DNA from 3 places in the Fulvivirga sp. genome. Region 2 is predicted to be linked to each of the others. Evidence: riboswitches for the same ligand, from Rfam matches in the RefSeq annotation. Region 2 holds a riboswitch; each other region holds the start of a gene.
What was found. A riboswitch is a leader RNA that binds a small molecule or an ion and turns the genes downstream of it on or off. The one in region 2 is predicted to bind S-adenosylmethionine.

Region 1 (7,900 bases), on a different contig from region 2:
CCTGACCAATACCCTTAAACTATGCCAGTTTTTAGGAAACCCTGAACATCAATTTAAATCTGTGCATGTAGCCGGCACCAATGGCAAGGGCAGTTCTTCACACTATTTAGCGGCTATCATGCAAAAGGCAGGCTATAAAACGGGTCTTTATACCTCTCCACATTTAAAATCTTTTACAGAACGGATAAAAATCAACGGAGTAGAGATTACTAAAGAGGCTGTGGTTGAATTCGTGGATTTGATAAAGCCTTTAATAGAGGAGATCAAGCCTTCCTTTTTTGAGATTACGGTAGCCATGTGTTTTCATTATTTCGCAAAAGAGCAGGTTGATATTGCCATTATAGAAGTTGGTATGGGTGGCAGGTTGGATTCAACCAATGTCATCATTCCTGAGGTTTCGCTCATTACTAACATTAGCAATGATCATCAGCAATGGCTTGGGAATGATATAACAACGATAGCCGGGGAAAAAGCTGGCATCATCAAGGAGAATATTCCAGTTGTGATAAGTGAGCGCCAGCCTGAAATTGAAGGTGTTTTTGTTAAAAGGGCAAAGCAGCTAAATTCATACCTCTATTTCGCTGAAGATTATGTTCAAGTAGGCACCAACGAAGGGTTAGTCATTAGAACTGACAATATGGAGGTTAATGTTCATCATGTTCAAGAGGCTGCATATCAACAAAGGAATTTGAAAGGAGTGATTAAAGTTGTTGAGATTCTGAGAGATAGAGGGTTTGATGTGAATGAGAGTGCGATTGTTGCAGGAGTGGAAGAAGCTTTTGCAATAACAGGCCTAAAAGGACGCTGGCAAAAACTAGGATCAAAACCATTGAAATATTGTGATGTAGGACATAATGAGGCTGGACTTAGATATGTGATTAACCAAATCAAAAATTACACATTTGATAAGCTTCATATTGTTATCGGTGTAGTCAATGATAAAGAGCTCACCTCAGTTATGCAGCTACTACCTAAAGAGGCTCAGTATTACTTCTGCCAGGCTGATATACCCAGAGCATTACCTGCATCCAAACTACAGCAAGTAGCCAGTGAATATGACCTGATTGGTTATTGTATTCCCAATGTTAATAAAGCCATTGAGGTAGCTGAAAATAATGCCTCAGAAAATGATTTCATTTTTATAGGAGGCAGTAACTTTGTGGTTGCAGAAATTGAAGGTCTATAAAATTTAATCCTGAATGAGTAGAGGAAAGCTAAAGCGTTTTGCTGAGATAGCAGAGCGAGCTAACGTTATTGAGCCAAGTAAAGCAATCTATGAGCATGTAAAAGGTAATTGGCACAAAGATGTGTTTATAAACGACAATCCTATTACACTGGAGCTTGCTTGTGGTAGAGGCGAATATACTATTGGTTTAGGAAGACTTTTTCCTAATAACAACCACATTGGCATTGATATTAAAGGAGACAGGATATGGAAGGGCAGTGCCATAGCTGAAGAAGAGGGGTTGGAGAATGTGGCTTTTTTAAGAACGCATTTGCTAGAACTTAATAACTTTTTCGAACCAGGAGAGGTCAATGAAATATGGATAACATTTCCTGACCCAAGGCCAAGGGATAGGGATGAAAAACGAAGGGTCACTCATTCGAGATTTTTAGATATCTACAAATCAATAATTTCAAAAAATGGCATAGTTAGACTCAAAACTGATAACACAGGCTTGTTTGACTATACACTGGAAGTATTAAAGTCGCGAGAGGATATCAAAGATTTACATTTTACTCATGATCTATATCATTCTGAATATGTAAGTGAATGCCATGATATAAGGACAAGGTATGAGCAAAAGTTTAGTGCTGAAGGTCATGATATCAAATACTTAAGATTTGCATTTTTATGACCTTCAACTAATTGGTGCTAGAGGCTAAACAGTGCTCCGAACATAATACTTCCAAAGAAGATCATTATATAAAAAACCAAAACTATCGCCAGCAGAATGCCCATGAATTTGTAATGGGATTTTAAATATTTAAATGCGTACTCCACTTCCTGCTCAGACTTCGTAACAATGCCAATTTTCATGTGCGATGAGAATTTATACAAATAGTAAATTGGGAAAAAGTAAATTGCTGCTATAACAAGATAAATTACAGTAGCAAAACCTTTTGAAATGGGCATTGACGAACCAGTGGGAAGGTTGCTCATCACAGAACCAATAAATAATGCTATCAGTACCATCAGTGCTACAAAAACAAAACCCACAATGGAAATGAACATTGTCCATTTTCTGGTCTCGTTAAGATTCTTTAAGGATTGATCAGTAAGTTTTACACCTTCATTTGATTCGTACGATTCCATCATCTATAGTTTAAGGTTGAAAAAAATGTTACACCGGAAGTAAAAATAAAATTATTGACTGCATTTCCTCTCATTTTAATTTTAAATTTGCACTGCCCGTAAGGCTTGACCGTGTTTTTTAAACCTAACATTAAAAACAATACCGAGTGAGCCTTTTTCCAAAACAAGGCCTCATCTTGTATCGGCTTAGCCGATACGGGACCTCGTCAGCCAACTGGCTGTCAGGATAACAGTGGACTGTTGCGGTTGTTTAGGCAGCTCAAATCCTGTCGAATCAGGGGTTTAAAACAACCTTTTGACGCCTTACGGGTTATTTTTGGACTATTAATTTTGACAATTGAGATTTTAGGTGCAGATTGTTAAAATAGTAATATATTTGAAGTTAAGTTCTTTGTGATAATCTTATCAAGAAAGGCAGAGGGAAATGGCCCTATGAAGCCTTGGCAACCATGTCATTAAACTGGCAAAGGTGCTAATTCCACCCTTACACGTTGTGTTAAGGAAAGATAAGTCAGTATAAGCCTTCATTATTATAAAAATATTATGAGCTCTTCTGACCTATCAGAAGAGCTTTTTTTTTGTTTACTTTTTAGATTTTATGACTTTAAAACATCAATCATATTTAAAGCTAAGCGGCCTTGAGCCGCTGCTCGTTACCCCTGAAACCAATTTTGTGAATATTGGCGAGCGCACCAATGTCACAGGCTCAAAGAAGTTTTTAAACCTGATAAAGGAGGGTGACTATGACACAGCACTTGAAATTGCCCGCGAACAGGTAGAAGGTGGTGCTCAGATCATTGATATAAATATGGATGAAGGTATGCTTGATGGCGAGCATGCCATGGTCACTTTCCTTAACCTTATAGCTTCTGAGCCCGACATAGCCAGGGTGCCGATAATGATAGACTCTTCTAAATGGCACATTATTGAAGCTGGTTTAAAATGCATTCAGGGTAAAGGAGTAGTAAATTCCATCAGCTTAAAATCTGGAGAAGCCGAATTTATTGAGCAGGCTAAAAAGGTCAAAAGGTATGGTGCTGCCGTAGTGGTGATGGCTTTTGATGAAGATGGCCAGGCTGATACTTATCAGCGAAGGATAGACATTTGTAAAAGGTCATATGATATTTTGGTGAATCAGGTGAAATTTCCCGCTCACGATATCATTTTTGATCCTAACATTTTTCCTGTGGCTACAGGGATGGAAGAGCATCGCAAGAATGCACTGGATTTCTTTGGTGCAGCAAAGTGGATCAGGGAAAATTTACCAGGGGCACATGTTAGTGGGGGTGTGAGTAATGTGTCTTTTTCCTTTAGGGGAAATAACCCTGTTCGTGAGGCCATGCATTCTGCATTCCTGTATCATGGTATAAACCATGGTATGGATATGGGTATTGTAAACCCATCCATGCTGGAGGTCTACGATGAGATACCTAAAGACTTATTGGAGAAGGTGGAAGATGTATTGCTTGACAGAAGGGAAGATGCTACAGAAAGGCTACTTGAATTTGCTGATGGTGTCAAGGGTGGTCAAAAGAAAAAGGTCGCTGATGATGCGTGGAGAAGCGAGTCTGTGGAGTCAAGGCTGTCGCACGCTTTAATCAAAGGTATTATTGAATTCATTGATGAAGATACTGAAGAAGCCCGTGTGAAATATAACAGTCCATTGAGGGTAATAGAAGGGCCATTGATGGACGGGATGAATATCGTTGGAGACCTTTTTGGTTCAGGTAAAATGTTTTTGCCTCAGGTAGTGAAAAGTGCCAGAGTGATGAAAAAGGCTGTTGCTTATTTGGAGCCTTACATGGAGGAGGAGAAAAGAAGGAACAATACCCCCAAGGCTGGCAATAAGATTCTTTTAGCTACAGTTAAAGGAGACGTTCATGATATTGGTAAAAATATCGTGGGAGTGGTATTGGCTTGCAATAACTATGAAATCATTGACCTCGGTGTGATGGTTCCTGCTCAAAAGATCATTGATGCAGCCATAGAGCACGAGGTTATAGCGATAGGCCTTAGTGGTCTTATTACACCTTCATTAGACGAAATGGTGCATGTAGCGAAGGAAATGGAAAGGAAGCAACTCAATATTCCTTTGCTAATAGGAGGTGCAACTACGTCAAGAATTCATACTGCTGTTAAAATAGACCAAAATTATAGCGGGGCGGTTGTTCATGTATTGGATGCTTCCAGAAGTGTTCCTGTAGTAGGTGAATTAGTAAGCGGGAAAACCAGGGAAGCTTTTCATAAAAATGTGAAAAGCGAATATGAAGCCCTTAGAACGGACCATGCCTCAAAGCAGTCGGCTAAGAACTATATTTCCTTCGCCCAAGCTCAAGCCAATAAGGTAAACATAGATTGGTCAGAGTATAAGCCCACTAAACCTGCGTTAATTGGACGTAAGGTTATCGATGACTATCCTTTGGAAGAAATCAGGCCATATATTGATTGGACTCCTTTTTTCCAAACCTGGATGCTTAAAGGTAAGTACCCACAAATATTTGATAATCAAATGATTGGGAAAGAAGCAAAGAAGCTTTTTGACGATGCCAATGCGATGCTGGATGAAATTATAGCCAATAAATCACTCAAGGCTCAAGCGGTTATTGGCTTGTTTCCTGCTCATAATACCGGTGATGATGTCATAATTAATGATGAAGGCAAAGAAGTGGAATTCCACTTTCTTCGTCAACAGGGTAAAAAGGGTGCCAATTTGCCTAACATCTCACTTGCCGATTTTGTAGCGCCTAAGGATGATTATATGGGCGGATTTGCCGTGACAGCAGGCATTGGACTAGACAAGCTGGTGGAAAAATATGAAAGTGATCATGACGATTATAAAAGTATAATGGCCAAAGCTTTGGCAGATCGGTTGGCAGAGGCGCTTGCAGAGTTGATGCATGTTAGAGTTCGTAAAGAGTTTTGGGGCTATGCAAAAGGTGAGTCACTGTCTACTGAGGAGCTCATTAAGGAGAAATATCATGGCATACGTCCTGCACCGGGTTATCCGGCCTGTCCTGACCATACGGAGAAACGAATCTTATTTGATTTACTGAAGGTAGAAGAGCAGACGGAAATTGTACTTACTGAATCATATGCCATGTATCCGGGAGCAGCCGTGAGTGGGTTCTATTTTGGACACCCACAATCTACGTATTTCGGTTTGGGTAAGGTCAGCAAAGATCAAATTGAAAATTATGCTAAACGGAAAGGTATGACCATTGAAGAAATAGAGAAGTGGCTATCACCTAATCTGGCTTATTAAATACATTATTTTTTAGACTTTAGAATTATGAAGATTACAGAACAAATAGAAAAAGCGAAGAAAACATTATTCAGCTTTGAAATATTGCCCCCATTAAAAGGAGAAAATATTAAGAATCTGTTCAATCACATTGATCCTTTAATGGAGTTCAAACCTCCTTTTATTGATGTTACTTATCACAGGGAAGAATATGTATATAAAAATAGAGGTAATGGATTGTTGGAGCGTAAGTCGATTAGAAAGAGGCCTGGAACAGTAGGGATATGCGCAGCCATAAAAAACCGCTATGAAGTTGAGGCAGTACCTCATATTATCTGTGGTGGGTTTAACAAGGAAGAAACAGAGAACGCATTGATAGATTTGGACTTTTTGGGGATACAAAATGTGCTTGTACTGCAAGGTGATGCCATTAAAACAGAACCTATGTTCGTGCCAGAACCAGAAGGACATAAATATGCTTCAGAGTTATTGGGCCAGGTGAAAGACCTGAATAATGGCATCTACTTAGATGAAGAGCTTTTAAATGCATCTCCAACCGATTTCTGTATTGGTGTAGCAGGCTATCCGGAAAAGCACTATACGGCTCCCAACATGAAAAATGACCTTAAATATCTAAAGATGAAAGTAGATATGGGAGCAGATTATATAGTAACTCAAATGTTCTTTGATAATTCGAAGTACTTTGAATTTGTAGATAACTGTAGAAATGAAGGAATCAATGTGCCTATTATTCCGGGGCTTAAACCTTTAACCAGCAAAAGGCAGATATCTGTTCTTCCAAGGTTTTTTCATATTGACATTCCCGAGGCGCTGGCTGATGCTATAGAATCTTGTAAGGACAACGCTCAGGCAAAAGAAATAGGAGTGGAGTGGACTATTCAGCAGTCTAAAGAGTTAATGGCTAAAGGAGCCCCTGTATTACATTATTACTCTATGGGTAAGTCAGATCCAGTGTATAGTATTGCGAAGGCCTTGTTCTAGAATCTAGTCCCTTTTAAGGAAGATAAAGTCACCACCTTCATCACCAGCAAGGCTGATGGCACCATACTGCGGTACCTGACCAGTCTCGCTGTTGTTGATCACAGAAAACTTAAAGTTGCTGAAGACTTGTTCTGTAGATAATAACGGTGCCTGATTGTAGGCCAGATTCTTGACCAAATATTTTATAAATACACTTTGATCAGGAACGGTGGAAAGTGCTCCACTGGTCATGGCTTTACGGCTTGGTCTTTTGTACATTTCGAGCATTGCCTTACCGTTCATGCTCACAGCACGTTCTTTCAAAATACTGCCCCCGAAGCAGGCATCAGCTATTAATAAAGTATGTTTGGATTTAATTGCACGGATGTAATCCCTGATTGTTCCATTGGACAACCACTGTGACTTTGAAACCTTTGAAGCATCAGAAGGCAACCAGAATCCCTGATTGAGCTGATCGTCCCAAATCCCGTGGCCGGCATAAAATATCAGTAAATTGTCGCGCTCCTTTACTGTATTGGCTAATTTGTCAAAAGCGTCTATAAGGTTTGATCGGGTAGGGTTCTTTAAAAAGGTAATATTCTCCTTTTCAAAAGTATAGTACGTGGTAAGTGCATCTATGAGCTTTTCAGCATCATTGATGGGTTGGGCAAGTGTAGGAATACCTTCGCCAGGATAATCATTGATACCGATAACAAGCGCATAATATTTACGCTCTTTTAGAGCCTTCACAAGTTCAGTGCCTTCAAAATCATCATAAGCCACCTCAGCTACTGGCTCATTCAGGCTGCTTACAACTACTTCTTTTGACTGTTGTGTTATAGATATTTTCCCAGAAACTGCTGGTAGACATCCGCCCCAAACAGGGTTAAAACCCCAGGTGCCATCCAATTTATTGCCATCTGCGGCAAGTTTAATTTTAGGCAAACAGTGCAAACCCTTCTTATATATGAAAGCTGTGGCAGTTAATTCAACTTCACCATCTTCAAGATAGCCGTTGAAGTAGTATTTGCTGGAGTCTCTTTTTCCTATTACTTCAATAGTACCAGTCAGTGCCTTGCCATCTTCATTGATGATAACCTTAGTATCATAAACCTTTCGCCCAGCATTGAGTTCACCAGACCAAATACCTGAAAGTTGTTGTGCATTACTGGAAATAGTGACAGTTATACTAAGTACGGAAATGAGTATTTGTCTCAAATACATGCCCCAAGTTACTTAAAATCAGTAAGTTTTATGCAGTCTAGTTGATTAGATCTGTAAGCTCTTCTTTTGACAATTTGAATAAACAGATACGATCAAACCTGCCCGCTACAGAAGTGTTACCTACAACTGCCAGTCCC
Region 2 (7,900 bases):
AAAGGCGACATTTTGAAACGGTTGATTATGAGATTACTATTCCGGAGCTTTTGCTAAAACAGCAACAGCGGACAAAAAACATTTTCAATTTTGTTTTGGGGGCCATAGCTGGAATTTCCCTGTTAGTAGGTGGTATCGGTATCATGAACATTATGCTGGCCTCCGTTTTAGAGCGGATTAAAGAAATTGGCCTTAGGTTGGCCATTGGTGCAAAGAAAACTGATATCATTTACCAATTCGTTTTTGAAGCGGTTATGATCAGTGTTTCGGGAGGTATTATTGGAATAATACTTGGTGTGACACTGGCCTTTGTAGTTTCTGAAATTGCTGAAATACCAACTATCATTTCAGTCTCATCTATTATATTATCATTTGGAGTAGCTGCCACTGTGGGGTTGATTTTCGGAATTGCCCCGGCCAGAAGAGCTGCTCAACAAGACCCTATTTCATCTTTACGATATGAATAATAAAAAATACACATTAGGAATTATTCTAATGCTGCTGAGCAGTATTGTGTTTGCACAAAAAAGCCAATTCACTTTAGAAGACATCATTGACAGGGCCATAAACCAGTCTCCTGCTGCAAAGCAGGCAGAAACAAGAAAGGAGAACAGGTATTGGCAGTATAGGTTTTACAAATCCAATTACAGCCCGCAGTTGCGTTTGAATGGCACCTTGCCGGATTATAACCGCGATTTCTTTAGCAACAGGATTGACGATGGTACCATAGTTTTCCAAAGCAGGGAGCAGATAAGTTCATTTGCCAATTTGGGAATTGAGCAGCCATTGTACTGGACCGGAGGCAATATTTCCATTAACTCCAACCTCAATTATTTTGACGACTTGGAGCGTAATATCAATCAGTATAACTCTACACTCTTTAACGTTAGGTTAAACCAACCACTATTTGGGTTCAACGATTTGAAATGGGACAGGAGAACAGAGCCATTGCGTTATGAAGAATCTAAAAGGGAATATGTTGAGCAAAAGGAGGCTATTTCGCGAACAGCGGTAGATCGGTTCTTTTCCTTTCTGGATGCACAGATCAATCAGCAAATTGCTCAATTCAACTTGGCCAATAACGATACCATTTATAAAATAGAACAGGGAAGGTATAATATTGGAACAACCTCGAAGGATAAATTGCTACAAGTGGAACTTCAGCTTCTACGATCACAACAGGATGTAGCTCAGGCTCAGCTGGATATGGAAACGGCCAGGTTGCAATTGCGGTCATTTACAGGTCTAATGGATGAGCGCGAGTTTGAGCTGATATTACCTGAATCCATCCCTGAGTTTGATGTGGATTATTCAGAAGCATTGACCCATGCTCAAAATAACCGGGCAGATTTCATAGCCTTTGAAAGACGAAAGATTGAAGCGGAACGCGAGGTGGCACAGGCCAGGGCAGAACGTTTCCAAACGGATATGACAGCCTCGTTTGGATTGAACAATGCTAGTGATAATTATGATGATCTTTACACTAACACCAATAATCAGCAAAGATTTAATGTGAGTTTTAATATTCCGCTCATAGATTGGGGAAGAAATAAAGCAAGGATGAGGACAGCCTTGGCCAACCAAAGATTAAACGATTATGTGATCGCTCAGGATGAACAAAATTTTGAGCAGGAGATCTTGACAATGGTGCGCCAGTTTGAAGTTTTAAGGGTTCAGTTGGAGATTACCAAAAAGTCTGATGAAGTGGCGCAGGAGCGTTATAAAGTGGCTCAAAACCGCTATTTGATAGGAAAAATTGATATTACCAATTTGAACATTGCCTTAACAGAAAAGGATAACGCCAAGCGAAGCTATATTAATTCTTTACGCTCATTCTGGTCAGCTTATTTTGATTTGAGAAGGCTTACACTATATGATTTTTCCAGCAAGCAGCTGTTATATACACCAGAAAACAACTAGACAATACGGGAAAACAAATTTGTCAGTAGACGACAAATTTGTTTTTTCTTTTTGCAACTGAAATTTTATTTTCTATAATTGTCCCAGAATTCATTCACATCAGTGATTGATTTATAAAGAAGTGTGGAGAGACCAAGCTCTATGAAGCACTAGCAACCGCCAAAATGGAAAGGTGCTAAATCTTGGTTCAACTGATACAGTTGAAGAATATAAATTAATAACAATGACCAATCATTTTACTTTTCCGATTCAACGATTGTCAGAGACTTCATCTGTAGTCTGCTGCTGTTGTTGCTGTTAATCCCTGTGCCGATCTGATAAGATTTCAGATCCCAGATTGACGTTTGCTAAGGCTTAATCCATAAGCCTGTTTAAAAAATCCTTTTTTCTATTTCTTAAAAAAACTAAGTGATCATGGCTATAATGATAACTGACGAATGTATTAACTGCGGGGCTTGTGAACCCGAATGCCCCAATACAGCCATCTATGAGGGTGGTGCTCTATGGACATGGGCTGGCGGCACATCGCTACAAGAAGTTGAGCTTGAAGATGGCAGTTTGCAATCCGGCTCTGAAGAGCAGGAACCTGTTTCTGACGAATTCTACTATATCGTTTCCGCGAAATGTACCGAATGTATGGGCTTCCATGAAGAACCACAATGTGCTGCTGTCTGCCCGGTAGACTGCTGCGTACCGGATCCTGATTATGTGGAAGAGGAAGAAGAATTATTGGCCAAAAAAAGCTGGTTACACAATGAGTAATAACTATAAACATTTTGATACCAATGCGGTAAGAACCGAGTTGGAGCGTTCGCAAAGAGCACATTCCAGTGCCATCTTTATGAACTCAAGCTTTGCCTTTGATAACTCAGAAGAGGCAAGAGCCATGTTTGCTGATGAGGTGCCAGGTGATATTTATACCAGATATACCAACCCTAACACTACAGAACTGATTCAGAAACTGGTTAACCTTGAAGAGACGGAGGACGGTATTGCCACGGCTTCAGGTATGGCGGCCATGTTTACAGCTATGGCCGCATTGCTAAATTCTGGAGATCACATACTGGCTGCAAGGTCTCTATTTGGGTCAACACATCAGATTCTTACCCAGATATTTCCAAAGTGGGGCATCTCGTATACGTATGCCGATTTGGATAAACCCGAGGAGTGGGAAAGTCTTTTGGAGAAAACTACCAAAGTCATTTTTGTAGAAACTCCTTCAAATCCCGGCCTTGATCTAGTGGATTTGGAATGGCTTGGTAAACTGGCCAAAGAGCATAACCTGACTTTGATAGTTGACAATTGCTTTGCCACGCCATATCTGCAAAAGCCTGCCAACTATGGTGCTGATCTGGTTTGTCATTCAACCACCAAATTTATTGACGGTCAGGGCAGGACTATTGGAGGAGCAATTCTTGGTAAAAGGGAATTGATAGAGAAAGTGAGGTTTTTCTCCCGCCACACTGGGCCTTCACTATCGCCATTTAATGCGTGGCTGTTAGCAAAGAGCCTTGAGACATTGCCTATCAGAATGGAAAGACACTCCAATAGTGCTTTAGCTATTGCCGAATATCTTGAAGGACATCCCGAGTTTGTGAATGTGAAATACCCATTTCTAAAATCACATCCTCAGTATGAGCTAGCCAAAAAGCAAATGACCATGGGTGGTGGGATTATCACCATTGAGCTCAAAGGCGGATTGGAGCGTGCCATTGAGTTTATTGATAACCTAAAAATGCTGTCTATAACGGCAAATCTTGGAGACACCAGAACGATAGTAACGCACCCTGCAACCACTACACATGCCAAGCTCACCAGCGAAGAGCGTGACAGAGTGGGGATAACACCTGGACTGATTCGGATATCAGTAGGGTTGGAAAATATCAACGACATTCTCGAGGACATTGAAAATGCGATAAAGCTTTCAAAACCTCAATTAGTAAAAACATTAACCAGATAATCATGAGTATTACAATATCTGAAAAAGTAAGCCTAGCGGCCAAAAAAGACATTATTGAACTTGACACTAAAATCAACCGCTTTAAGAGTGGTGAAATAGATGAAGAGAAATTCAAGCAATTTCGATTGACCAGAGGTGTATATGGCCAGCGCCAGTTTGGTGTACAAATGTTCAGGACGAAATTTCCTTATGGAAAAATTACACCTACCCAGCTGATAAGAATGGGTGAATTGGCCGAGACCTACACCAATGGAAACTTACACCTGACTACCAGGCAAAATATACAGCTTCATTATATCAAGTTGGAGGATACTCCAGAGATACTTAACAAAATGGAGGAAGTGGGTATCACTGCTCGTGAGGCTTGTGGCAATACCGTAAGAAATATCACTGCTTCTTCCATAGCCGGCATTGACCCTGATGAGCCATTTGATGTAGCGCCTTATGTGGATGCTGTTTTTAATTACTTTCTGAGAAACCCTTTGTGCGAGGAAATGGGAAGGAAGATAAAAATTGCCTTCTCATCTAGCTACAAAGACTCGGCATTCACCTTTCTTCATGATTTTGGTTTTATTCCAAAGATTAAAGCTAATGTCCGTGGCTTTAGGGTGGTAGTTGGTGGTGGTTTGGGAGCTCAGAGTATGGTCGCTCAGGAGGCTTTTGAATTTTTGCCAGCCAATGAACTGATACCATTTATTGAAGCTGGACTCAGGGTTTTTGATCGCTATGGAGAGCGAGAGAAGCGATACAAAGCACGTTTGAAATATTTAATTCAAGATAAAGGACTTGGACTTGGAGGCTTCTTGAAATTAGTTCAAGAGGAGCGCAAAGCTTTAAAAGCACAACGGATCGAGATTCAACCTAAAGATGAGTTTGTTATAGCTATTGAAAAAACTAAAAAGCTACCAAAAGTAACTGTAAACCAAAGCGGGTTTTTACTTTGGAAAACCACCAATGTCATTAAGCAAAAGCAGGATGGTTATTTCGCTGTTTATGTAAAAATCCCTTTAGGAAATATATCTGCACCTGTTGCTTACAAACTTGCTGAACTGGCTAATGAGGTGGCTTCCGATGATATAAGAATAACAGTCACTCAAAACCTGCTTTTCAAATTTGTGAAAGAAGAGGCGCTTGAATACTTGTATGCTAAGCTTCAGGAGTTGGACTTGGGAGAGCCCGGAGCCGATAAGGTACTGGACGTAACTGCCTGTCCGGGTACAGACACCTGCAATTTGGGAGTGACTAACTCAACAGGTGTGGCGCTTGAAATTGAAAAGTTAATAGCTGATGAATATGAGCACCTGATAACCGAGAACTTTCTGACCATAAAAATCAGTGGCTGTATGAATTCCTGCGGCCAGCACATGATAGCCAATATTGGTTTGCACGGTAGCTCCATCAAAAATGGGGAAAAGGTAGTGCCAGCATTGCAGTTGGTACTTGGTGGAGGTGTAGATGCCGATGGAAATCATACTATTGCTGATAAGGTTATAAAGCTCCCGAGCAAGCGAATACTGAATGCCTTCAGAACAATTTTTGATGATTATGAAACCAATGCCTATGACGATGAATATTTCAATAACTACTATGCTCGTCAGGGAAAGCGGTACTTCTACAGCCTTTTAAAATCTTTGGGAGATATCACTACTATTGAAGATAGCGAGTACGTTGACTGGGGTCATAATGTGGATTTTGTGCCTGAGATAGGCACAGGAGAATGTGCCGGAGTGAGCCTGGATGTAGTAGGAACCATCATTTTGGATGCTGAAGAGAAGTTGCATTACGCCAAAGAGGCATTGGACAATGGGTCTTATACTGACTCAGTTTACAATAGCTATCATGCCATTATTGTAGGTGCAAAAGCTTTGTTGCTCAATGACGACATCTCCTGTAACACGCAGATAGGCATCATCAAAGATTTTGATGAGTATTTTGTGACAAGCTCCAAAATTGGGATTGATGGAAGCTTTGAGGATTTTGTATTGAAGATTAATAAAAATAAGCCCGAGGAGCCATTTGTCTCTAAATATTATGAAGAGGCAAGCGCCTTCATCGAACTGGTAAAACAATACCGTGCAGCTCAGAAGAGTGAAGATAAATTAGTGATCACCGACTTTTATAAAGCATAATTATGGAACCGAAATTAACATTAGTAGGTGCAGGGCCAGGTGATCCTGAACTTATAAGCCTGAAAGGAATAAAGGCGATAGCCAAAGCAGATGTGGTATTATACGATGCGCTGGTAGACGAAAGTCTGCTGGAGTATGCACCAAAAGAAGCCATCAAAATATATGTAGGCAAAAGGGCTGGTCAGCACAGCCACTCACAGGATGAGATTCATAAACTCATTGTTGACAATGCGCTAAAGCACGGTCATGTAGTGCGACTGAAAGGTGGAGATCCTTTTGTGTTTGCCAGAGGGTATGAAGAGCTGGCGATAGCCAAAGCCTTTGGGATAAAAACAGAAAGTGTGATAGGCATCTCAAGTGTAAACCTGCCTGGGTTGTATGATATTCCATTGACATTACGCGGTACCAATGAAAGCTTTTGGGTGGTGACAGCCACTACTTGCAAGGGTGAGCTGAGTAAAGATGTGACTTTGGTGGCTCAGTCTACAGCTACAGGAATATTCCTGATGGGGCTGGGTAAACTCAAAGTGATAGTTGAAGCATATCGAGCTCATGGTAAGGATAAATTACCTATAGCCATTATTAGCAAAGGTTCACGCCCGGATGCCCAAGTGATTAAAACTACAATGGACAATATTGTGGAGTTGGCTGAGAAGGAGCAAATTAAATCGCCAGCGATTATAGTTGCCGGTGAAGTGGTGGGACAGGAGCTTGACCAGATCAAAGTAGATTACTTAAATCAACCATTAGCTTATGCAATCGCCTAGAAACAACCTTTTTCCGGTATTCTTAAAGCTCTCCCAGCTCAAGGTGTTGATAGTTGGTGGTGGCTTTGTAGGGCAGGAGAAGCTTGAAGCCTTATTGAAAAATGACCCTAAGGCAAAGGTGAAAATTGTGGGTCGGGAGGTGTCAGATCCGCTGATCCAGCTGGCCGCCAAGAACCGTAACATTCAGTGGGTGGTAAAACCTTTTGGTCCAACTGACATTGACAGCACCATAGATGTGGTGATAGCCGCTACCGATAGCCGTGAAGTGAACCTGAGGGTGAGAAATGCCGCCAAGGCCAAAAAGCTATTGGTCAATGTGGCTGACACCCCTGACTTGTGCGATTTCTATTTGGGGTCAACCGTGACTAAAGGACAGCTGAAAATAGGCATTTCTACCAATGGGCAGTCGCCCACCTTTGCTAAAAGGTTCAGGGAATTATTAGAAGAAGCACTGCCGGAGGATACCGATGAACTGTTAAAAAACCTTAATCATTTCAGAAACAGGTTAAAAGGAGATTTTGCTTCCAAGGTATCGCAGCTAAATGAGCTGACCAGCAGTTTGATAAAATAAATTGACATCATGGATATTAAGAGTCTTAACGATAAATACCACTACCTCTCCCCGCTGATGCGGATGGAGAAGTTGTTTAATGATTTTGAGAGCCCGAGGGTGCTGGCCACTTCATCTTTTGGTACTTCCTCGGTAGTGCTGCTGCATTTGATCAGTAAGGTGAACCCTGGCCACCCGATCTATTTTATAGACACTGGCTATCATTTTAAACAAACGATTCAATATAAAGAGCAACTGCAGGAGCAGCTAAAACTGAATGTTATTGACATTAAAGCACCGGAAAACCGCCATAAATTTACCAGTGAGCATAAGACCTACCAGTTTAACCAGGACCTATGCTGCCATATTAATAAGGTGATGCCCGTAGATGAGCTAAAGCTGAAGCATGACCTCTGGATTTCTGGTGTATTGAGGTATCAGAATGCTAACAGGGCTAAGATGAAAATTTTTGAGGAGAAGCCTGATATTGTGAAGTTTAATGTGCTACTAGATATGACCCAAAAAGAAGTAGAGCTATATAAGTACATCAACGAGCTGCCGGAGCATCCTCTGT
Region 3 (7,900 bases), on a different contig from region 2:
TCTGTTTCTTATGCCAAATAGCAACTTATGACTGCAGATGAAAAATTAGATATTATCAATGCATTTCTAACACCAATAATTAGAGAGAAATTTTCGAAAGAAGAAATCCAGGAAATCTGCAAGCAGCTATACTTATGCGAAAGCAAAGATCAGATATCTGATAAAATAGATGGGTATGTTATTGAATTCGCTCACCGAGGAGAAAAAATAGATCATAGAAAAGGGGAGTTATAACTCTCCTTTTTTATTTGATGCTTTGATTGGCGCATTTTGTTTAAAGTCATATATTGAATAACTAAATGTACACCCCTGATTTTCATAAACCTCCATTAAAAATAATATCCATTTTATACCTCCTTTTCGTGTGCTTTAGCGCCAAAGCCCAATACAATGAGACCATAAGAACTGCCCGGCCCGGAAAATCTGTGGGACCTTTCACTACTGGAAAATCGATCTTTCAAATTCAGTCAGGTCTTAATATTCTAACCTTAGATAATGATGAAGCCGATCTTTATGGTAATGTAGTGACACAATTGAACTCGCTAAGATATGGTGTATCGGAAAGGTTTGAAATTAGATCAGCCTTCTCATATAGCAACCAATCCATAGAAATAGGTGACTCTGAAATTAATTCTAGTGGTATCAACTTATGGAATGTCGGGCTAAGAGCTAACCTCATAGATAATGCAGCTTCTGGCAAACCATCTCTCGGCATTCAGGGTGGTGTAGGACTAAAAACCGTAAGCAGCGATTACGAACCAGAATATCTTTCACCTCGCCTCATTTTAATATTGGGCATGAGGCTCTATAAATCAGTAGCTCTTACCTCAAACTTAGGGACTCAATGGAGCGGCTCAACAGGAAAACAATTTACCTTTTACACCCTCAATCTGAGCTTTGCCCTTACCGAAAAACTACGAGGGTTTGTAGAAAACTATGGCATCTTTCAGGAAAGCGAGCTAACCACCCGGTTCGATACGGGTATTGGCTATTTGATCAACAAAGACTTGGCAGTTGATATTTCTACCGGATATGGTGATAACAACAATCAGAACGACTACTTCGTAGACTTCGGCTTCTCCTACCGTATCAAAACGAACTAAATATCCTTCATTAATTGAACCTGTAATAACTGAAAGCTCTGAATCCGCTGCAAATTTCAAAAGGTGATTAAATGGAAAGTGTTGGTCATTTAGAGGATTAAATGCTAAGGGCAGTATTAAACTCCTTTATTCTACTTTTAGCGACTTGCACCTTCTCCTGATTTTTAAGAATCACCTCTGAAATACCATTGTTATTAAATGCCTGCACATAGTTAAGGTTAACAATATGCCTTCTATGGATTCTGAAAAAGTAAGCAGGCAGCTTTTTTTCTAATGTTTTTAAGGATGTTCGCATTACATATTTTTTACCTCCTGAAGTATGAACATCCACACAGTAGTCATTAGCTTCTATTTGCACAATCTCATCAAGCTTTATTACCTGCCTTGAATCACCAATCTTAGTTGACAAAACCTTGATACTCTGGCTCTCCTTTATTTCCTTCATCTCATCTTCCAGAGTTGTCATGTTTTCAACCAGCACCTCAAACTCTCTTTTGTTGAGATAAAGGTGAACCATGATGACCATAAAACCATAGGCAATAAGGCCGATGGGAGCTTTCTGAAACACTTTAAATATCACAACTTCAATAAAAGAAACTTCACCTCCACTTTTGAAGACTTGTATCACCGCATACATTGTAACAGTAATTAAAAAAGTGGCTATTACTAAACCTGACAATCTTAATAAAGATTTACCATTAAAATTTTCTATAGGATGGTTAAATAGATAATAAAAGAGTCCGGCAGCTATAGCTGACCACACCATCCACCAAACCAACTGGAGGTTTAAAATCTCTCCAAAGGTGACGATTGTTCCTTGCGGATGCAGGTCAAATGAGTCTATATAGTAATACTGTTGAGCTGATTCAAAAAATATTAAAACCACTAATGAAATAGCAAACAGCAATAAGTTTTTAAGCATGATTTATTATACTCCAAAAAGCCTGATAGTGTTGTTTATAAAGCCACAACCCTAAACTTCATCCTCCTGCATCTTCATTTCCCCGACAGTCATACCTCTTTCTTTGGCTTTCTTGCGTTCCAGGCTGGCTTCATAAGCAGAAATGCCGTGAAGCTCAGAAAGGTAATCCAAATGCCCAGGAGAAGTCACCACCATTATATCATCAGGAGTAATGTCGCTAGGTGTTTCATAACCGCAAGACTCGGCAAGCATTTGTGTTTCTTTATACAGTGCATCAGCATAAGTAGCTACACGTTTAGCTGCGGCTTCAATATCCAAAGCCTTTTCCAAACGCCTGTTTTGAGTTGCAATACCTGTTGGGCAATTGTTGGTATGACACTCCAAGGCTTGGATACAGCCTAATGATAACATAAACCCTCTGGCCATATATATGGCATCCGCGCCCAGCGCCATGGCTACAGCTATTTCAATTGGGGTAGCTACCTTACCACTAGCAAAAATCACCACCTTATCACGCACCTTGTGTCTTTTAAAGGCCCAATCCGCCACAGCTAGTGCTTGTTTCATTGGTAAGCCAGAATAAGAGCTAAGTACATAAGGTGCTGCTCCAGTACCGCCATCACCACCATCAATTACAATATAGTCAGGACCTCTACCGGGCTCTTTGCTCATTTTGTCCGCTATGGCTTCTATCTCAGCAGTATGGCCTATTACCATTTTTATACCAGTAGGCTTTTTGGTGATCTTTCTAACATGATCTATAAAATCAAAAAGTCCATCAACATCACTAAACTCCTTGTGACGTGCTGGCGCGTAGGCATCCTTGCCCATAGGTATTTTCCTGATGTTGGCAATTTCCTCGGTAATTTTTTCCTTCAAAAGCATTCCGCCTTTACCAGGCTTAGCTCCTTGAGCCAACTTAATTTCAAACATCTTAACCTGGGGGTGATTAGCCATCTGCTCAAGTAACTTATCATCCATATTACCCTCTTCATCCCTTATGCCGTACTTGGCTGTTCCTATTTGAAATATCAAATCCCCACCTCCATATTCATGACAAGGCGCCAGTGATCCTTCGCCTGTATTATGGAAAATACCCGCCATTTTTGCTCCCTTATTGAGTGCCGCATGAGCTCTGTAAGACAATGCACCGTAAGACATCGCACTTATATGAACAAAATGATTTAAAACAACCGGTTCCACTCCTGTATGCTTCCCTATTATTTTCTTATAGGTTCTACCTGTCTCCTCTCCTGTTTTAATTTTAGTATTGGTAAATGTTGCTGGCATTATCAATGTAGTGCCTACTTTATCCATATCAATTTGGCTACCGAAGCCAATGGTATTTCTTACACCATTGGAAGTTTCATGCACCCAGTTTCTGGTTATTCTGTTATAGGGTGTTTCTTCCTGATCGTTGAGAAAGAGGTATTGACGTAACAATGGCCCCATTTTCACAAGCATCTTCCTTCCCCAGATTATAACTGGAAACAATCGTTGAATTGGATTCTCAGTCTGCCTTTTATCATGGATGAAAAGAATAATGACACCAACGATTACAGCAAAAATGATGAACTCACCTGTTAATGTTGCAGCCCATTTTAACACCCCAACATTTTCTAATGTTGCCTTTTGAAAATAGTAACCGTACACAGCAGTAACTGCACTGGATAGTAGAAACCAACTTATGGTATAGGCATTAAAATTACTGAGGAACCCAACCAGTGTTGGAGCTTTTGAAATGCTCTGTTGATGAAATTTTCTTTCTGTAGCCATTTTTAAAGGTATTTAAATTTATAAGCTAGCATGAAAATCTCTCATTTACAACGTAAGAAGCTGAAAATTAGCTACTAACACATTTAAGCGGCACTAAAAATTGTCTTTACAATTAGTTTATTCAATTTCCGCTTCCATTAGCCTGTTTGAAGAGGTCTGAGGACGTTCGGATTATTGAATCGCAATTAACTTTTAGTTATTTAATGGGAAATGAGAAAAACAGCCATATATTTGCATCGTTCTAACAAAACGTTCATTTACATAACTTATCGAGAAAGGTGGAGGGATTGGCCCTTTGAAACCTTAGCAACCCTTAGTCATTAAGAAGGTGCTAATTCCAATTGCAAACTATGCAATAGAGATAAGTCAGAAGAATTTTCCGATACTCTTTTGGCCTATCAATCAAAGGCCTGTCTTACGAAACTTTTCATGATGATTTATTAAATGCTAATGGAATATCCGTGAGGATTTCAATTAATATTTTCTATTATGAAAAGAGACAAATTTGAAACACTAGCAATACGCACTCAGATGGAAAAGACTGCTCAAAAAGAGCACTCCGCACCTATCTACATGACATCGAGCTTTACTTTTGATTCAGCTGAGCATGGTGCACAGCTATTTAATAATGAGGTTGAAGGAAATTTATATTCAAGATTTTCCAACCCTAATACAGATGAGTTTATTGACAAACTCTGCCTTTTGGAAGAATGTGAAGCTGGCGTAGCTACCGCCTCGGGCATGGCTGCAGTGTTTAATAGTATGGCCGCACTTTTAAAGTCAGGTGACCACATTGTTTCTTCAGGGGCAATTTTTGGTAATTCCAGATATGTGCTGACCAATGTGTTTCCCAACATGGGCATTGAGCACACTTTTGTGGATGTTGATGATAATGAATCTTACAAAAAGGCCATTCGCCCAAACACTAGAATGATTTATGTGGAAACGCCATCAAATCCAACCTTGAAATCAGCGGATTTGGAATTCATCGGTGACCTCTGCAAAGAAAATGATATCATATTCTCTGTAGATAACTGTTTTGCAACTCCATACCTTCAGAAACCAGTTCATTACAAAGCCGACTTAGTTATACACTCTGCCACCAAATATATTGACGGGCAAGGCAGGGTTTTAGGAGGAGCAATTCTCGGAAGTGAAGAGTATGTGAAAATATGTTACGACTACATCCGTAGAACAGGAGCCAGTTTATCCCCATTTAATGCCTGGGTGCTTTCAAAGAGTTTAGAGACGCTTGCCGTGCGAATGGACAGGCACTGCGATAATGCCTCTGCTCTTGCCGATTTTTTATCAGGTCATGAGGCTATTGAAGTAGTAGTTTATCCACACCACGAATCCTATCCTCAATATGATTTGGCCAAAAAGCAAATGACCAAAGGTGGTGGACTTGTAGGGTGCGTAATTAAAGGAGGTCTTGAGCGAGGCACTAAATTTTTAAACTCGTTAAATATGCTCTCGTTGACAGCTAATCTTGGTGACACACGAAGTATTGCTACACACCCCTCTTCTACTACTCACTCAAAAATGAGCTTAGAGGATCAGTTAAAAGTAGGCATAACACCAGGTTTTTTACGTTTTTCAGTAGGGTTGGAACATATCGATGATATTATCTCAGATATTGACCAGGCACTAACAAAGTCTAAATAATGCAAGAACTTCAGTATTACAATTTTGAAAATCCATTTGAATTGGAAAATGGAAAGGTTATTAATAACCTCAAACTAGCATACCACACATTCGGTGATAGAAATGCTGATGGCTCAAATGTTATTTGGGTTTTTCATTCAATTTCTGCGAATACCGATGTGCTAGATTGGTGGCCTAAGTTATTTGGCGATGGCGGGTTTTATGACCCTAAAGACTATTTTATAATCTGTGCGAACTCAATAGGCTCCCCATATGGCAGCACAAAACCAACCGACTTGGATTTTCCTCAATTTTCAGTCCGTGATGTTGTAAAATCTCAGCAGCTTCTTGCTGAACATTTGGATATACATAAAATCCATACAGCCATTGGTGGTTCATTTGGTGGCAATCAGGCATTGGAATTCAGCTATTCTTTCAAAGGCACAATTGACCACTTAATTCTTGTGGCATCATGCTCCAAAGAATCTGCCTGGGGTATTGCCGTACATGAGTCTCAGCGAATAGCTATGCAGTCAGACCCAAGTTTTGGTACTGAAGACGGTGGTGTGGCAGGTATGAAAGCAGCCAGATCAATGGCACTATTAACATACAGAACATCCAATGCTTTTATAAATACCCAAACCGATATTGAGGAAAAAGTAGATGATTTTAAATCATCTAGCTATATGCAATATCAGGGCGAAAAATTTGTAAACAGGTTTAATGCACTTTGCTATTACTACTTAACAAAATGTCTTGACAGTCACCATATTGGCAGAAACAGAGGTGGCGAAGTGAAGGCCTTGAGTGAGATACAAATTCCAACCCTTATTATCGGAATAAGCTCAGACACATTGATTCCTGTTCGTTTTCAAAGGTTCATGGCGGAGCATATTCCCAATTCAAGCTTTCAGGAAATTGAGTCTGAATTTGGCCATGATGGCTTCCTCATAGAAACAGATCAGATCATTAATAAAATCAAAGGTTTTTATGACACATTAAATTATGGTAAAAGCCAGGAAAGGACAGTATTGAAGTTTGGTGGAAAGTCCTTAAAAAATGGTTCTACTTTGAATAATGTGCTGGAGATTATAAAAAGCGAATCCAATAGTAAAAGCCTGGCTGTTGTAGTTTCGGCAAGAGGAGAAAGTACTGACTTGTTGCAAAGTATATATCAGCAAGCAGCTAGTGGAAAGGACTATTCCCAAAGCTTAGAATCCTTCTTTGAGCTACAAAAATTAGAGGATGTAGATTTCAATTTTGACAGCGAAAAAACTGAGTTAGAGGATTTCCTAAAAGCACTTAGTATTATTAAAATCCCTTCTAATGCAATAAGGGATAAAATACTGTCCTTCGGAGAAATTATTAGTGCCAAGGCAATAGCATACGCTTTAAAAAAAATAGGAGTAAATGCTGGCTTTGTTGATGCCAGGGATTTACTTGAGGCAGAAGTGGTTGATGGCAATGCTGAAATAGACTTTTTCAACTCAAGAAAAAATGTAGCTGAATATTTTTCTAAAATAAAGCCCTCGTTTATACCAGTAATTACCGGTTTCATTGCTAAAAACAAAAAAGGTGAAACCATTACACTCGGTAGAAATGGAAGCAACTATACTGCAACAATAATAGCCAGCTTTATAAAAGCAGCAGAAGTGCAAAACTGGACAGACATTGATGGTATCTATAGTGCCAGCCCAAAATATGTAAGTAATGCTGTAAAACTGGAACATATTAGCTATAAGGAAGCCAATGAGCTGGCCAACTTTGGAGCTAATATTCTACACCCAAAAACAATTCTGCCGCTATTGTATAATGACATTCCTCTTATTATAAGAAACACAAACACACCCGCTAACACCGGAACATTAATTGATAAAAACGGATCAGGAAAAGGAATAAAAGCAGTTTCTGCTGTTGAAAATGTCTCTTTGGTGAGTATTGAAGGCAAGGGAATGTTGGGGAAAGTAGGTATAGATGCACGGATTTTCAATGCCTTAAGCAAAGATGAAATTAGCGTGAGACTAATCTCTCAGGCATCATCAGAAAGAGGTATTGGATTCATCATTGATACTGAAAATGCCACCAATGCCGAATTAGCTTTGAATAAGGAGTTTCAGGTTGAATTAGAAACTGGTGAAATATCTTCCATAAGAGTCAATAGTGATATGGCCATAATTGCCATTGTTGGTAGACATAATTTCGCTTTAGAAAAAGCAATTCAAGGACTTCGGAGAAATAAAATCTGGATGCACCTGATTAGTAATAGTATCAGCGGAGAACACATTTCACTGGTCATTGATAGTAAAAGGCTTAAAAAAGCCATGAATGTGGTGCATAATCAGGTATTCGGAGCCATAAAGACACTTAACCTTTTTGCCATTGGTAAAGGAACCGTTGGTGGTAAGCTTATTGATCAAATCTTGGAAACCAAGGAATCGATGATTGATCAGCGTGG

Region 1: linked by a shared signal. The riboswitch ahead of metH (methionine synthase) and the one ahead of RIB54_RS04005 (4Fe-4S binding protein) in region 2 are both predicted to bind S-adenosylmethionine.
Region 3: linked by a shared signal. The riboswitch ahead of RIB54_RS07195 (trans-sulfuration enzyme family protein) and the one ahead of RIB54_RS04005 (4Fe-4S binding protein) in region 2 are both predicted to bind S-adenosylmethionine.

Annotation. Positions count from the first base shown of each region.
Region 1 is NZ_JAVJQL010000006.1:23,445-31,344, reverse strand. It holds gene RIB54_RS01550 (bifunctional folylpolyglutamate synthase/dihydrofolate synthase) at 1-1,186, shown strand, start outside; gene trmB (tRNA (guanosine(46)-N7)-methyltransferase TrmB) at 1,200-1,859, shown strand; gene RIB54_RS01540 (hypothetical protein) at 1,877-2,320, opposite strand; SAM riboswitch class I at 2,717-2,830, shown strand; gene metH (methionine synthase) at 2,916-5,579, shown strand; gene metF (methylenetetrahydrofolate reductase [NAD(P)H]) at 5,607-6,560, shown strand; gene RIB54_RS01525 (caspase family protein) at 6,564-7,763, opposite strand; gene RIB54_RS01520 (lipoprotein) at 7,801-7,900, opposite strand, start outside.
Region 2 is NZ_JAVJQL010000010.1:149,395-157,294, reverse strand. It holds gene RIB54_RS04015 (ABC transporter permease) at 1-467, shown strand, start outside; gene RIB54_RS04010 (TolC family protein) at 460-1,920, shown strand; SAM riboswitch class I at 2,029-2,136, shown strand; gene RIB54_RS04005 (4Fe-4S binding protein) at 2,335-2,682, shown strand; gene RIB54_RS04000 (trans-sulfuration enzyme family protein) at 2,675-3,880, shown strand; gene RIB54_RS03995 (ferredoxin-like domain-containing protein) at 3,883-6,009, shown strand; gene cobA (uroporphyrinogen-III C-methyltransferase) at 6,012-6,776, shown strand; gene RIB54_RS03985 (precorrin-2 dehydrogenase/sirohydrochlorin ferrochelatase family protein) at 6,763-7,347, shown strand; gene RIB54_RS03980 (phosphoadenylyl-sulfate reductase) at 7,357-7,900, shown strand, end outside.
Region 3 is NZ_JAVJQL010000013.1:18,241-26,140, reverse strand. It holds gene rny (ribonuclease Y) at 1-21, shown strand, start outside; gene RIB54_RS07215 (hypothetical protein) at 28-234, shown strand; gene RIB54_RS07210 (transporter) at 300-1,103, shown strand; gene RIB54_RS07205 (LytR/AlgR family response regulator transcription factor) at 1,201-2,025, opposite strand; gene RIB54_RS07200 (glutamate synthase-related protein) at 2,077-3,801, opposite strand; SAM riboswitch class I at 4,065-4,169, shown strand; gene RIB54_RS07195 (trans-sulfuration enzyme family protein) at 4,291-5,466, shown strand; gene thrA (bifunctional aspartate kinase/homoserine dehydrogenase I) at 5,466-7,900, shown strand, end outside.